3 regions of the Azospirillum palustre genome follow, and region 2 is predicted to be linked to each of the others. Evidence: riboswitches for the same ligand, from Rfam matches in the RefSeq annotation. Region 2 holds a riboswitch; each other region holds the start of a gene.

Region 1 (5,027 bases), on a different contig from region 2:
GGGATAAGGGCTTCCCCCGCTGGACGGGGCTGCCCAGCCTTTGCCGCGCCTGCCCAAGAATCGGCGGGATCGCCGAAAAATTGGGCGGGTGGGTGCCGCAACATTGTGCAGCGCAACATCGGGGGCCCGGCGCTGTTGTCGTCGGTGTCCCCCATTCCGGAGTCGCTTCCACGATGACCAAGAATCCCTTCATGAGCGCGTGGCTGTCCTGGGCCAACCGCGCCAGCGGCATGTGGACCGCCGCGGCGATGTCGGCGGCCCGGCGCAACCAGTCGGCGGCCCAATCGGCGATGATCAAGGCCATGATGACGCCGCCGAAGGCCGGGCCAGCGAAACCGAAGCCGAACTCGAAGCCCAGGTCGAAGCCGGCGCGCTGAGCGCCGGGACAGCAAGGCAAAAGGGCAGCGTCGCCGCAGCCATGGCTTGACGGTGCGCGGACGGAGTGGCCAAATCGACGCCCTTCCGTTTCGCGCGCAACCGTTGAGACACGCCCCATGACCTCCGTTCGCATGCCCTCCTCGCGGCCGCCGTCGCGCTGGGCGAACCTGTTCACCGACCGGCCCGTCACCTGCATCGAGGATCTGCGGCAGCTGGCGGAATGGCGCGTGCCGCGGATGTTCTACGATTACGCGGATTCCGGCTCCTACACGGAGTCGACCTACCGCGCCAACGAGTCCGACTTCGGCCGGATCAAGCTGCGCCAGCGCGTGGCTGTGGACATGACCAACCGGACGCTGGCCAGCAGCATGGTCGGCCAGCCGGTGGCGATGCCGGTGGCGCTGGCCCCCACCGGCCTGACCGGCATGCAGCATGCCGACGGCGAAATCCTGGCCGCGCGCGCCGCAGCCAAGGCCGGCGTGCCCTTCACCCTGTCCACCATGAGCATCTGCTCCATCGAGGACGTGGCGGAGAACACCGACAAGCCCTTCTGGTTTCAGCTCTACGTCATGCGCGACCGCGCCTTCATCGACAAGCTGATCGACCGGGCCAAGGCGGCGGGCTGCTCGGCGCTGGTGCTGACGCTCGACCTCCAGATCCTCGGCCAGCGCCACAAGGACATCAGGAACGGGCTGTCCACCCCGCCGAAGCTGACCGTCGGCAACATCCTGGACATGGCGACCAAGCCGCGCTGGTCGATCAACATGCTGCGGACCCACCGCCGCACCTTCCGCAACATCGTCGGCCACGCCACCGGGGTCAGCAACCTGTCGTCGCTGTCCTCCTGGACGGCGGAACAGTTCGACCCGACGCTGAACTGGGACGACGTGCGCCGCATCAAGGACCGCTGGGGCGGCAAGCTGATCCTGAAGGGCATCCTCGACCCGGAGGACGCGGTGATGGCGGCGGACACCGGCGCCGACGCACTGATCGTGTCGAACCATGGCGGGCGGCAGCTGGACGGCGCCATCTCCTCCATCTCGGCATTGCCGGCCATCGTCGAGGCGGTGGGCGACCGCATCGAGGTGCTGATGGACGGCGGCATCCGCTCCGGCCAGGACGTGGTCAAGGCGCTGGCGCTGGGCGCCAAGGGCACCTTCATCGGCCGCGCCTTCCTCTATGGGCTGGGTGCCGGCGGCGAGGCCGGCGTGGCCCAGTGCCTGGAGATCATAGCCAAGGAGATGGACGTGACCATGGCGATGTGCGGCCTGCGCGACATCCGGCACGTGACCTCCAACATCCTGGCGGGAAAGCCGAATTTCGGGGGCTGACCGGGGGGTGGGTGCCTCCGTCCCGGCCGGCGGGATGGAACGGCGTGGAACGGTTTTCGGGTGATGTTCCATCGCCCGCCTACCGGCGCCGGACACCGACGTCAGGCGAAGGCGACCGCTTGTAAGCCCTCTCCCCCCTGGGAAGAGGGTTGGGTGAGGGGGGCAGCGCGGACGGAACGACCGCGCCAGGGGATTGCCAAGGGGCAGTATGCCCCTTGGCGGCGCGCGGATCGCGCGCCAGCCCCCTCACCCTCCCCACGCCTTCGGCGCGGGTCCCCTCCCTCTCCCCGGGGGAGAGAGGGCTATCCACGGTGCGTTCGCGGATGGCGCCGGGCAGGTCGTCGTCGAGTTCGGGGACGGTGACGGCGGGCGGGTCTTCCGGGCGCGGCGCCCGCAGCGTTTCCTCCATCATGTCCCGCGAGGGGTGGCGGGCGGTCCCAGGACCGGGGATGAGGCCGAGCCGCTCGGCCAGCCAGCGCACGGTGGCGGGATCGCCGGACGTGACCAGCCGCTCGATCTGCTCGGCCACCAGCACCCGCAGCGAGGACAGCCGCAGTTCGGCCTCGCGGTTCAGCGCCTGCCGCTCCCACCAAACCCTGTGACGAAAATCCTTGGAGCCGTAATAGGCCCGCCACAGCGTCGTACGGCTGCACCCCATGGCGCGCGAGACCTGAAGGAAGCTGTTGCCGCGCGCCAGCATGCCGGCGGCCATGATCCACTGCTCTTCATGGAACTGCGAACCGGGAACCAGCGAGCCTTCGGCAGGTGTCGGCGGCTCTTCGGCCCAGCGGGGGAAATTGTCGCCGGTGAAGCTGCGGGGATCGAGGGGCATGGCAAGGCTCCGCGGTTGGGAAAAACACGCGGCAAGCCTATAAGGAATTTCCCCAATTTATAGGATTATTTTCATTTCCCGCATCGCCGCTCGCCGTCGCTCCCCACCGCTCCCGGTCAGGCGAACAGGTCGAGATGCTCGACCAGGATCGAGGTTCCGAGCGCGATCAGAGCCAACCCGCCGAGCACCTCGACGATCTTGCCCATGCGATGGCCGACGGCCCGGCCGATCAGCATGCCGATGGTGGTCATCGCGAAGGTGGCGAAGCCGATGGACAGGGCGATGGTGACGATGTCGGATCCGAGAAAGGCCAGGGAGACGCCGACCGCCGCCGCATCGATGCTGGTGCCGACCGCCGTTGCGACCAGCGTCCACGGGCTGGCGCGCCGGGCCTGCCGCTCCGGATCGTCGGTCTCCGGCTGGAAGCCTTCCCAGACCATCTTGCCGCCGACCAGCGACAGCAGCAGGAAGGCGATCCAGTGATCGACGGCGGCGACATAGCTGGCCGCCGCCAGCCCGAGCGCCCAGCCGACCAGCGGCGTGATGGCCTCGACCACGCCGAACACCAGCCCGCCCTTGATGGCGACGGCGACGCTGGGGCGCTGCGACGCGCCACGGCCGATGGAGGCGGCGAAGGCGTCGGCAGACATGCTGAGCGAGAGGACGGCGATTGAAAGAGGGGTCACGGAGCGGATCCGTGCCGGACATATGAGACAGCATGTCCGAAATCCGGCCGGCGCGGACCCTCGGGCACACTGGTCTCGCTAGGCAGACGGATGTCCGCTGAACGTGCCATGCACCGCATCGGGCACAAGAATGTTGACACGTTCCCGGCGAGGCGCCGGAAGCTACTCCCCAACTGCGGCGACCATATAGCGGCAGTCATTGGGCGTCAACCGGCAGGATGCCGGCTCCATTCGACTTTCAAGATCATGGAATGTCAGACGGAGAGCCTGCGCTTTCCCTTCATTACTTTTCAATTAAAAATTTTTCACTCTATAGAGGAAGGTATAATTCAGTGCCGGGTCTGCGGGCGCGACGGACGCCGGTCTACAACGTGGCGCAGACCATCCCCAAGGAGACCGGGCGGCCCTATGCGCTGATCGAGGTTTGAGGATCCCCTCTCCCCGGAAGGGAGAGGGGATCCTGGTGCGGCGGAAGCCCCGCTCAGAACACCCAGAGCTGTTCCGGCGGCAGGTGCAGCCAGTGGGTGCCGGCCGCCAGCGGGCGGCCGAAGGCGCGGAGCGTCTGGTCGCCGCAGCGGAAGACATGCTCCCAGTGGCTGCCGAGATAGAGCGAGGTCTCCAGCTGGGCCGGGATGCGATTCTCGCCATCCCCTCCCCCCGGGCCGTCCACCACGTCGACCTGTTCCAGGCGGATGACGCCGGTGGCCTCCTCCGACACGCCCTTGCCGGCGCGGTCCTTGCCCCACAGCGGATGGCCGGACAGCTCGATGCGGGCGTAGCCGCCGCGCTTGTCCTGCACCCGGCTCTTGATCTGGTTGTTGACGCCCATGAACTCGGACGCGAACAGGCTGACCGGCTCGGTGTAGAGCTGTTCCGGCGTGCCGGCCTGGACAATGCGGCCGCCGTCGAGCAGGACGATGCGGTCGGCGATCGCCATCGCCTCGACCTGATCGTGGGTGACGAAGACGGCGGTCAGGTTCATCCGCTTGATCAGCGTGCGGATCCAGATGCGCGCCTCCTCGCGCAGCTTGGCGTCGAGGTTCGACAGCGGCTCGTCGAGCAGGATGACCGGCGGGTTGTAGACCAGCGCGCGGGCCAGTGCCACGCGCTGCTGCTGGCCGCCCGACATCTGGTGCGGATAGCGGTCGCCGAGATGGCCGAGCCCGACGCCGTCGAGAACGGCGGCGACGCGCTGCTGAAGCTCCGCCTTGGCCACGTTGCGCAGGCGCAGGCCGTAGGCGACGTTCTCGAACACCGTCTTGTGCGGCCACAGCGCGTAGGACTGGAAGACCAGCCCGAGGCCGCGCTTCTCCGACGGCACGTTGAGGCCGGCGGCGGCGTCGAACACCGGCTGGTCGCCGATGGAGATGACGCCCTTCTTCGGCTCCTCCAGCCCGGCGATGGAGCGCAGAAGCGTGGTCTTGCCGCTGCCCGACCGGCCGAGCAGGGCGACGATCTCGCCCTGGGCGAAGGTGGCGGTGATGCCCTTCAGGATCTCGGTGCTGCCGTAGGACAAATGCAGGTCGTCGATGATGAGCTTAGCCATGGGAGCGTTTCCCGAAGAGCGACATCAGCAGCAGGCCGCCGCCGATCATCGCGATGTTGACGGTGGAGAGCGCAGTCACGAGGTCGACGGCACCGGTGCCCCACAGCGAGACCAGCAGCGAGCCGATCACTTCGGTGCCGGGGGCCAGCAGATAGACACCCGTGGAGTATTCGCGCATGAAGGTGACGAAGATCAGCAGCCAGCTGGAGAACAACCCGACCTTGACCAGCGGGATCGTCAGGTCGCGCGACACC
Region 2 (5,027 bases):
CTGCGCAAGCGGACAGGGGCGCCGTCCGGGACGGCGGGCGACGCCTGGCAGATTCACGGCGGCGGCTTCTACCACATGACCAAATACATGGTCGCCCCGCCGCAGTTGCCGGAGGATCTGACCTGGTTCAAGTGGGAATCCTACGCGACGTGGCTCAGCGGCTTCTTCCTGATGTGCGTGCTCTATTACCGCGGCGCCGACCTGTTCCTGATCGACCAGGACGTGCTGGCGCTCAGCCATTGGCAGGCGGTGGCGATCAGCGTCGGGGCGCTGGTGGCGGGCTGGGTCGCCTATGACCTGATGTGCAAGTCGCCGCTCGGCCGCAACGACGGGGCGTTGGCTGTCGCCGGCTTCGTCATGCTGGTGGCGACGGCCTGGGGCATGACGAAGATCTTCAGCGGGCGCGGCGCCATGTTGCAGGTCGGCGCCCTGATGGCGACGATGATGGCCTGCAACGTCTTCATGCTGATCATCCCGAACCAGCGCAAGACGGTGGCCGCCATGCTGCGCGGCGAGACGCCGGACCCGTCGCTGGGCAAAAAGGCCAAGCAGCGCTCGCTGCACAACAACTACCTGACCCTGCCGGTCGTCTTCCTGATGCTGTCCAACCATTACCCGCTGGTCAGCTCCACCCGCTACAACTGGGCGATGGTGGCGCTGGTCCTGGTGGTCGGCACGGCGATCCGCCATTTCTTCAACAGCCGCCATGCCGGCAAGCCGACGCCCTGGTGGACCTGGGGTGTGGCCGCCGCCGGCATGCTGGGCTGCATCTGGCTCAGCACCATGGGGCCGGCGACGGCCGACACCGCCGCTGCGGCGCCGGTCAAGGTCGGCTACGCCCAGGTGGAGGAGATCGTCGCCACCCGATGCAGCATGTGCCATGCCGCCCAGCCGGTGTGGGAGGGCATCGCCACCCCGCCGCGCGGCGTCGTGCTGGAAGGCGACGGCATCCGCCGCCATGCCGAGCAGATCCGCCTGCAAGCCGGCTACAGCAGCGCCATGCCCCCCGCCAACATCACCGGAATCACCCCGCAGGAGCGGGCGGTGTTGGCGGCGTGGTCCGGGAACATTAAGTAACCCTCCCTCACAGCACTCCATCGAACCGGACCCCCATGCCCGACCAGTCTATCGCCGTCCCCGTTTCCGCCGCCATCCGCGGACGCCTGCTCAGCTTCCATCGCGCGCCCGCCGGGCCGGGCGATCTCGATTGCCTGACCTATTGTGAGGACGGGCTGCTACTGGTCGGGGCTGACGGGCGGATTCTGGAGGTCGGCGACTGGGACGATCTGCGCGGCCGGGTTCCGGACGGGGTGGCGGTCGACGACCACAGCGGCAAGCTGGTGCTGCCGGGCTTCATCGACACCCACATCCATTTCCCGCAGACCCAGGTCATCGCCTCCTACGGCGCCCAGCTGCTCGACTGGCTGGAGAAATACACCTTCATCGAGGAGCAGCGCTTCGCCGATCCGGCCCATGCCGCCGCCAACGCATCCTTCTTCATGGACGAGCTGCTGCGCAACGGCACGACCACGGCGGTGGTCTATGGCTCCGTCCACCCGCAGTCGGTCGATGCCCTGTTCGCCGAGGCCGAGGCGCGCGGCGCCGGGCTGATCGCCGGCAAGGTGATGATGGACCGCCATGCCCCCGCCGCCCTGACCGATACAGCCGACAGCAGCTACCGCGACGGCAAGGATCTGATCGGCCGCTGGCATGGGACCGGGCGGCAGCGCTATGCCGTGACGCCGCGCTTCGCCATCACCTCGACCGAGGCGCAGCTGGAGGCCGCCGGTGCGCTGCTGCGCGAGCATCCCGGCGTCCACATGCAGACCCATCTGTCGGAGAACACCGACGAGATCGCCGAGGTGGGCCGGCTGTTTCCCGGTGCGCGCGACTACACCGACGTCTACGACCGTTTCGGGCTGCTGGGACCGACCTCGCTGTTCGGCCACTGCATCCATCTGTCGGACGCGGAGATGGCCCGGCTGTCGGAGAGCAGCTCGGTCGCCGTCTTCTGCCCGACCAGCAACCTGTTCATCGGCAGCGGCCTGTTCGACCTCGACGCCCTGTCGAAGCCGGAGCGGCCGGTGCGCACCGCCATCGCCACCGATGTCGGCGGCGGCACCAGCTATTCCATGCTGCGCACGGCGGCGGAGGCCTACAAGGTGCTGCAACTGCGGCGGCAGAACCTGCCGGCGCTCGCCGCCTTGCACTGGATGACTCGCGGCAATGCCGAGGCGCTGGGCATGGCCGGCGAGATCGGCAGCCTGGAGCCCGGCCGCTGGGCCGACCTCGTCGTGCTCGATCCCGCCGCGACGCCGGCTATGCGACATCGCATGAAGGCGGTGGACGGCGATCTGGAGGAGGAGCTGTTCATCCAGGTGACGCTGGGCGACGACCGCTCGGTGGCTGCCACCTATCTGCGCGGCCGCAATTCGCACCTGCGGCAAACCGGCGCTTGACCCAAGCCCCTAGTCCCTGTAGGACTTCCGCCGTCATTGGGGAGTAGCCACCCGCCGGCAGCGATCCGGTGGGGTTCGCGTCAACAGACTTGGATGGTTCCGGCCTTCGGCCGTTACCGCCATGGCGCGCACGGCGACCAAAGGGTCGACCCGGCGAGACCAGTGGATCGGACATCTCCGCGGCCAGCCGGAGTCCGCCCGATTCCACTGTGTTGTCTGGCCCGGGAATAGCCATGATCGCCACGTCCCTCGCGCTCGCTTTCAGCCTTTCGATGGATAGCTTCGCCGCCGCTCTCGGCCGCGGTGCCTGTTCGCGCCGTGCCGGTTTGCCGGAAGCGGTGCGGGTGGGGGCCGCCTTCGGCGTCTGCCAGTTCGCCATGCCGCTGGTCGGCTGGGGCATCGGCATCGCCTTCGCCAGTCTGGTGGAGTCGGTCGATCACTGGATCGCCTTCGGCCTGCTGCTGGCGGTCGGCGGTGCGATGCTGCGCAACGCCATTATGGACGGCGAGGATGAGGGCGAGGAGGATTGCGGCCCGGTGCGCAGCGTGCGCGCCGAATGGCTGGCCCTGCTGACCACCGCCGTCGCCACCAGCATCGACGCCGCCGCCGTGGGGGCGGGGCTGGCGCTGGTCGATGTCGACATGGTGACGACCTCGGCGCTGATCGGCGTGGTGACCTTCGCGGTCGCCTTCGGCGGCGTGCTGATCGGCAAGGCCGCGGGCAACCATCTGGGCCGCTGGGCCGAGATGGCCGGCGGCGTCGTGCTGATCGGGCTGGGCGCGAAGATCCTGCTGGAGCACACGATGGGGTGACCTGGCGGGGTGACCTTGGCGGGGTGAGGAGGCAGACGCCTCCTCCTTCCCGTAGCTCTTACTCCGCCAGCGTCATCCCCATTTCCCAGAAGTCCGCTTCCAGCCGGGACGCCTGCCGGAAGATGGTCAGCAACCGGGGAAAGCGCGCCTCGGTCATGCCGTCGGCCGCCAGCCGGTCCAAATTCTCCCGCGCCGCCCGCGCCACCTCCTGATAGGCATCGCCGGCATATTCGGCGATCCAGACACGGTAGGGGTTGGCATCGTCGAGCGCACCCGGCAGCGCCGCCAGCCGGCGGCCGATCTCGGCATAGCCGATGATGCAGGGGCTGAGCGCGACATGCAGGTCCAGCAGGTCGCCGCGCAAGCCGGTTTCCAGCACATAGCGGGTGTAGGCCATCGTCGCCTTTGACTCCGCCGCCTGCTCCAGTTCGGCGGCCGGCAGGCCCCAGCCGGCGCACAGGCCGACATGCAGGTCCATCTCCATGTCGAGGATCGCCTTCAGCCCGTTCAGCGAGGCCCGCATCTCGCGCAGGTCGCGGCCCTTGTAGATGGCGAGCGCATAGGCGCGGGCGAAATGGATCAGGAACAGGTAGTCCTGCACCAGATAATGGCGGAAGCACTCCTGCGGCAGCGTGCCGTCGCCCATCCCGCGCACGAAGGCATGGTCGACATAGGCCGACCAGTCCGGCCGCGCCCCGGCGACGAGCCGGTCGAACAGGTCGGGTGTGGCAGGGTCGGCGGCGGTGGGCGGGGTCATGGCGGCTGTCTCCGGTGTCGCTGACGTAGTGGGGCCGGCACTCTACCCGCTATTCGCCGGTTTGCAGCAAGGCACCGCGCACCCGCGCTTGGTGGAAGGCATAGAGGAACACGGCGATGCCGCCCGCCATGTAGACGATGTTCAGCCCGACCGCCCAGGCCAGATGGTCCCAGCGCAGCGTGCCGTCGAACACCAGCGCCCGCATGCCCTCGAACACATGGGCGGACGGCAGGGCGAGCGCCACCGGCTGGAGCCAGGCCGGCAGGACCGACACCGGGTAATAGACCGCGCTGACCGGGGCCAGCATGAAGACGACGATCCAGGCCAGCCCCTCCGCCCCCATGCCGTAGCGCAGGATCAGCGCCACGATCAGCAACCCCAGCGACCAGCCCAGCACGATCAGATTGGCGAAGAAGGCGGCGAGCGGCAGGCCGAGCGTGAAGACCGAATAGCCGAAGAAGGGAATCGCCAGCCCCGCCGCCGGCAGCACGCCGATCAGGGTGCGCAGCAGGCTCATGGTCATCAGCGCCGTCACCCATTCGCCGGGGCGGAGCGGGCTGACGAACAGATGACCCAGATTGCGCGACCACATCTCTTCCAGGAAGGAGATGGAGACGCCGAGCTGGCCGCGGAACAGCACGTCCCACAGCAGGACCGCGCTGACCAGCACGCCGGCGCCCTGCGCCACCCAGCCGCTGCCGCCGCCGCTGGATGAGGCCATGAACTGGTTGATGTAGCCCCACAGGATCATCTGCATGGTCGGCCAATAGGCCAGCTCCAGGATACGCGGCCAGGAGCCGCGCAGCAGGTACCAGTAGCGCAGCACCATGGCGCCGACCCGGCGCAGCGAGAAATCCGCGCGCGGGATCGCCAGTTCATTCGGCGGCATCGGCAGTCTCCCCGGTCAGGATGCGGTCGTCGGAGGCGCGGGCGATGTCGAGGAAGACCTCCTCCAGCGTCTGGCGGCCGTAGCGGGCGAGCAGGGCCGACGGCGCGCCG
Region 3 (5,027 bases), on a different contig from region 2:
GCCCGACCGCATCGTCGCTCTGGAGGCTCCGGTCGCCGGGCATGCCATGCCTCATGAAACCAAGCAGGATGGCGACGTGCTGCGCATGGCCGAAACCGGTCCGCTGAGCGTCCCCGCCGGCGGTGCCTTGGAGATGAAGCCGGGCGGTACGCACATCATGCTGATGGATCTGAAGGGCGGGCTGAAGCCGGGCCAGTCCTTTCCGCTGACCGTGACCTTTGAACGGGCGGGAACGGTCGCGGTGCCGGTGACGGTCGGCCGGGCCGGCGCCATGGGGCCGGAGTGACCGCCGGATGACGCTGCACCACCTTCGTCTCATTCTGTGGTCGGCAGTGGGCGTGGCGCTCGTCGCGGGCTTTGTGCTGCTCTGGCGGGCTTCGTCCGGCGGTCCGCCTGCCACACAGCCGGACCCCGCCCGCCCGCTGGCTGAGGGCAGCCGATGGCAGCTGCTGGACGAGCGGAACCAGCCCTTCACGCCCGCCGATCTGCCGGGACGGCCAACGGTGATGGTGTTCGGTTTCACCCACTGTCCCGATGTCTGCCCGACCTCCCTGTCCTACGTGGCAAACCTGCTCCGGTCGCTCGGGCCGCGGGGAGAGGCGATCCGGCCGCTGTTCCTGACCGTCGATCCGGAACGGGACACCCCCGCCGTCATGGCCGATTACACCGACCTGTTCGACCCCCGCATCCATGGCGTCACTGGCGCACCCGATCAGATGGCGGCGGCCCTGAAGAGCCTCGGCATCTTTTCCCGGAAGGTACCGCAGGAAGACGGCGGCTACACCATGGACCACAGCGCGACGATCCTGCTGCTGGACTCGGCGGGGCGCCTGCGCTCGACGCTGGACATCCATGAGGGAGAGGAGGTTGCCGCCCGGAAGATTGAACGGCTGCTTGTTGCAGAGGCCGGAAGCCGGTGACACCCAAGCGCGGCTATGGTTCCTCGCCGCCGCACTTGTGGAAAGCCGACGGCGAGGCCCCGTCTCCGAGGAGATCGCCGACCGCTTCCAGCCGGTCGACATAAAGAGGAAAACTTGTTGGGAAATGAAAGTATTTTAATGTTTAGCTATCCCAACCATAAATCGAGTAAAGCAAAGGAGTTGGAAGCGCAATATACCATGCCAAAGCCGCTCGCCGAGGGTTGACGATGAAAATACAGAGCTGTAGTGTCGCGCCCATTGGGGAGTAGCTTCCGGCAGCTAGCCGGGAACACGTCAACATTCTTGCGCTCAAGGACGCATGGCGCGTTCAGTGGACGATCGTCTGCCTAGCGAGACCAGTGTGTTCGACGATCCGCGCCGGCCGGATTCTCGAACGCGCTGTCTCACAAGACCGGCGGGATGGACGATGACTCCTCTATCGATTGCCGTGTTGTCGCTCAGCATGTCGGCCGATGCCTTTGCCGCCTCCATCGGCCGTGGTGCATCCCGCCGACCCACCTTCCCGGCTGCCCTCAAAGGCGGCTTGGTTTTCGGCGCCGTCGAAGCAATCACGCCATTGATCGGCTGGGCATTGGGCCTGGCTGCGGCAGGCTTCGTCACTGCCGTCGACCATTGGATCGCATTTACTCTGCTCGGCCTCGTCGGCGGCAAAATGGTCTGGGAGGGCTTCCAGTCCCAAGAGGGCGAGGATGATGCCTCCACCGGGTCCAGCCCCTGGACGCTGGTCGCCACAGCGGTCGGCACCAGCATCGATGCCGCCGCGGTCGGCGTTTCCCTGGCGCTCCTGGACACCAACATCATCCTCATCGCTCTGTCGATCGGTCTCGCCACCTTTGCGATGACCACCATCGGCATGATGATCGGCAAGGCGGTGGGCGTGCGCTTCGGCAAGGTGGTGGAAGCGCTCGGTGGCATCGCGCTGATCGGCTTGGGATGCTCGATCCTCGTCGAGCATCTCGACTTGTTCCCCTGATCTCTTCCGCAGGTCTCCTGCCGGCAGGAGCCATGCAAACACCACGTCCATGGGCGCAGCTTGCCGCACCACGATTACACTGCCCGGTAGTGAACGAAAGCAGCGAGGTCAACTTTGTCGCTCCGCTCCATACCCCGCAGCGTCGTCGCTCTGGGCTTCGTCAGCCTGTTCATGGACGTCTCCTCGGAGATGATCCACAGTCTTCTGCCGGTGTTCCTGGTTTCGGTCCTCGGCGCCAGTGCGCTGTCGGTGGGTCTCATCGAGGGCATTGCCGAGGCGACGGCATCCATCACCAAGGTCTTCTCAGGCGTGGTCAGCGATTGGGCCAGGCGGCGCAAGCCGTTGCTGCTGCTTGGCTATGGCATGGCCGCACTGACCAAGCCGGTGTTTCCGCTCGCCGATACGCTGGCCTCGGTGCTGCTCGCCCGCTTTCTCGACCGCATCGGCAAAGGTGTTCGCGGGGCGCCGCGCGATGCGTTGGTCGCCGAGGTGACGCCGCCCGACCTGCGTGGCGCCGCCTTCGGGCTGCGGCAATCGATGGACACGGTGGGAGCATTCGCCGGCCCCGCACTTGCCATGCTGTTGATGGTCCTTAGCGACGACAACTTCCGCCTTGTGTTCTGGATTGCGGTCGTCCCGGCTCTGATCGCCGTCGCGGTGATCCTGTTCGGCGTGCGCGAGCCCGACCGGGAAGCGTCCGGCGAACCGCGCCGTTTCCCGATCCGGCGTGGTCAGCTGCGGCGGCTGGATGGGACCTTCTGGCGTGTGGTGATGCTTGCATCAGTGCTGACGCTGGCGCGATTCAGCGAGGCCTTCTTGCTATTGCGCGCTCAGAGTGTGGGTGTGCAGGATGCCTACGCGCCGCTGGTTCTGATCGTCATGAACATCGTCTACGCGATTTCCGCCTACCCGTTGGGACGTCTGGCCGATCGGTTGGACCGACGCAACTTGCTGGCTGTGGGAGTCGGCCTGCTGGTCGTGGCGGACCTGGTTCTCGCGGCAGCTGGTTCCGCGCCGGCCGTCCTGGCCGGAGTTGCGCTGTGGGGACTCCACATGGGCGCTACCCAGGGTCTGCTCGCGGTCTTCGTCGCCGATGCCACGCCCGCAGACCTTCGGGGAACGGGCTTTGGCCTCTACAATCTTCTGACCGGAATTTTCCTGTTGGCCGCCAGCACCGTGGCCGGGGTGCTATGGACCGCGGTGGGTCCGAATGCAACGTTCCTGGCTGGCGCCGCATTCGCGCTGATCACCCTGGTCGGACTGTTGACCTTGGTGCCGGGAAAGGCGAAGAGCTAGCCCTCCGGGCGACACCTCCGTCTGGTGGCCCAAGCGAACTAGATTTTTCCTGACGCTACAGGAACTCCTCAAGGTAAATCAGCCCGAGGAAACCGACGAAGAATGCTACCGGCATCATCGGCGTGTCCCGTACCTCATGCGCTTCGGTCAGTAGCTCCTCGGTGACCAGATACAGCAGCGCAACGAGGCCGAAAGCGAAGAACCCGGATAGAATCGATGGCGGGAGACCGCCGAGCAGCAGGCCGACCACCGCACCAACCGGCATTGCCATCGCAATTCCCGTGGTCACCGCGACGATGCGCGGTTTGCTGGTGCCACTGCCAAATGCGCCAGCGACCGACAGGCCGAGGAACAGCAGTTCGACCGTCAACGCAATGGTGAGAAGCAGTCCCTCCTTCGCTCCTTGGAGAAACCCGAGACCAAGAACAAAGCCATCGACAAAGACATCCACTCCCGCCACGACGGTCATGCCAACCGATCCGCCGAAGCGCGCTTCCGACTGCTCAAGGGCGAGCATCGTCAGGACACCGATCACAGCCCCCAGGAGTGTCGACCAGGGAGCATTGGCATGGATCACGTCCGGCAGGAGTTCTGCCGCAGCCGCGGCGAACACCACGCCTGCAGCAAGGTGCTGGACGATGCTTCGGAACCTTTGGGACGGCGGCCAGCATGCGGTGGCGGCGCCCCCGCCAATGGCTGCTGCGACTGGGATGATCGTGGAGAGAAGAACGGTCTGGAACATGCCGGAACAACTCCGCAGCGGCAGGCGCGGTTCCGCGCCGATCAGCCGACAGGCGGCGGAATTGCTCTACCCGGAGTCTTGGACGCAGCCAGGCTGACGGGAGGAGCGGATGGATGGTCGCACCTGTTTAGACCACGTCAGCCGGAGCCAGGAGGCAGTCGCCGCCGTCATGCTCAACCTGAATGGTCACGTGCCCGATGCCGAACCGTTCGTTCAGGTCATGCGCGACCTCCTTCAGGAATGCGTCGTCGGTTCCGGCATCAGGGCGGACGAGGTGGGCGGTGAGTGCGGTGTCTGTTGTGCTCAGGCCCCAGATATGCAGATCGTGGACGGCAACGACGCTCGGCAGCCCGGAAAGATAGGCCTCGACATCGGCCCGGCTGCCCCCCTCCGGGACCGCGTCCAGGGCGAGGTTCGCCGACTCCCGCAGCAGGCCCCAGGTTCCGACAACGATCACCACGACGATCACCAGGCTGACCACCGGGTCGAGCCAAAGCCAGCCTGTCCAGCCGATGAGCAGCGCCGCCACAACAACCCCGAGCGACACGGCGGCATCGGCGGCCATGTGCAGGTAGGCGCCTTTGACGTTCAGGTCGGCATCCTTGCCGCCCATGAACAGCCAGGCCGTGACCGCGTTGATGACGATGCCGACGGCGGCAACCCACATCACGACGCCCCCCTCGACTGGTTCCGGATGCGTTAAACGGCCGACCGCTTCCCAGGCGATGGCTCCGACGGCGATCAGCAGAACGACGGCATTCAACAGGGACGCCAAAATCGACGAACTGCCAAACCCGTAGGTGTGCCGGAGCGTGGGGCGGCGCCGGGTGAGCCAGGCGGCTCCCCAGGCGAGCAGCAACCCAAGCACGTCGGACAGGTTGTGTCCGGCATCGGCGAGCAGGGCGACGGAGTTCGCCACGATGCCATAGAACGCTTCAATGACGACGAAGCCGATGTTCAGCACGGTCCCAATGGCGAAGGCGCGATCATAACTGGCTGGGCCGTGATGATGTCCACCAAGGCCATGGGAATGACCGGCATGATGATCGTGCCCGTGGTCATGGGGATGGCTGTG

The links. A riboswitch is a leader RNA that binds a small molecule or an ion and turns the genes downstream of it on or off. The one in region 2 is predicted to bind manganese.
Region 1: linked by a shared signal. The riboswitch ahead of CRT60_RS17425 (manganese efflux pump MntP) and the one ahead of CRT60_RS09455 (manganese efflux pump MntP) in region 2 are both predicted to bind manganese.
Region 3: linked by a shared signal. The riboswitch ahead of CRT60_RS10080 (manganese efflux pump MntP) and the one ahead of CRT60_RS09455 (manganese efflux pump MntP) in region 2 are both predicted to bind manganese.

Annotation. Positions count from the first base shown of each region.
Region 1 covers NZ_PDKW01000041.1:844,600-849,626, forward strand. The annotation lists gene CRT60_RS17410 (hypothetical protein) at 174-377, shown strand; gene CRT60_RS17415 (alpha-hydroxy acid oxidase) at 495-1,709, shown strand; gene CRT60_RS17420 (hypothetical protein) at 1,789-2,541, opposite strand; gene CRT60_RS17425 (manganese efflux pump MntP) at 2,658-3,227, opposite strand; yybP-ykoY riboswitch at 3,229-3,406, opposite strand; gene CRT60_RS17430 (ABC transporter ATP-binding protein) at 3,709-4,773, opposite strand; gene CRT60_RS17435 (ABC transporter permease) at 4,766-5,027, opposite strand, start outside.
Region 2 covers NZ_PDKW01000039.1:730,993-736,019, forward strand. The annotation lists gene CRT60_RS09445 (urate hydroxylase PuuD) at 1-1,077, shown strand, start outside; gene guaD (guanine deaminase) at 1,113-2,459, shown strand; yybP-ykoY riboswitch at 2,486-2,610, shown strand; gene CRT60_RS09455 (manganese efflux pump MntP) at 2,693-3,271, shown strand; gene tenA (thiaminase II) at 3,330-4,028, opposite strand; gene CRT60_RS09465 (ABC transporter permease) at 4,078-4,917, opposite strand; gene CRT60_RS09470 (ABC transporter ATP-binding protein) at 4,904-5,027, opposite strand, start outside.
Region 3 covers NZ_PDKW01000040.1:17,358-22,384, reverse strand. The annotation lists gene CRT60_RS10090 (copper chaperone PCu(A)C) at 1-286, shown strand, start outside; gene CRT60_RS10085 (SCO family protein) at 294-920, shown strand; yybP-ykoY riboswitch at 1,169-1,269, shown strand; gene CRT60_RS10080 (manganese efflux pump MntP) at 1,372-1,914, shown strand; gene CRT60_RS10075 (MFS transporter) at 2,029-3,210, shown strand; gene CRT60_RS10070 (ZIP family metal transporter) at 3,266-3,952, opposite strand; gene CRT60_RS10065 (cation diffusion facilitator family transporter) at 4,080-5,027, opposite strand, start outside.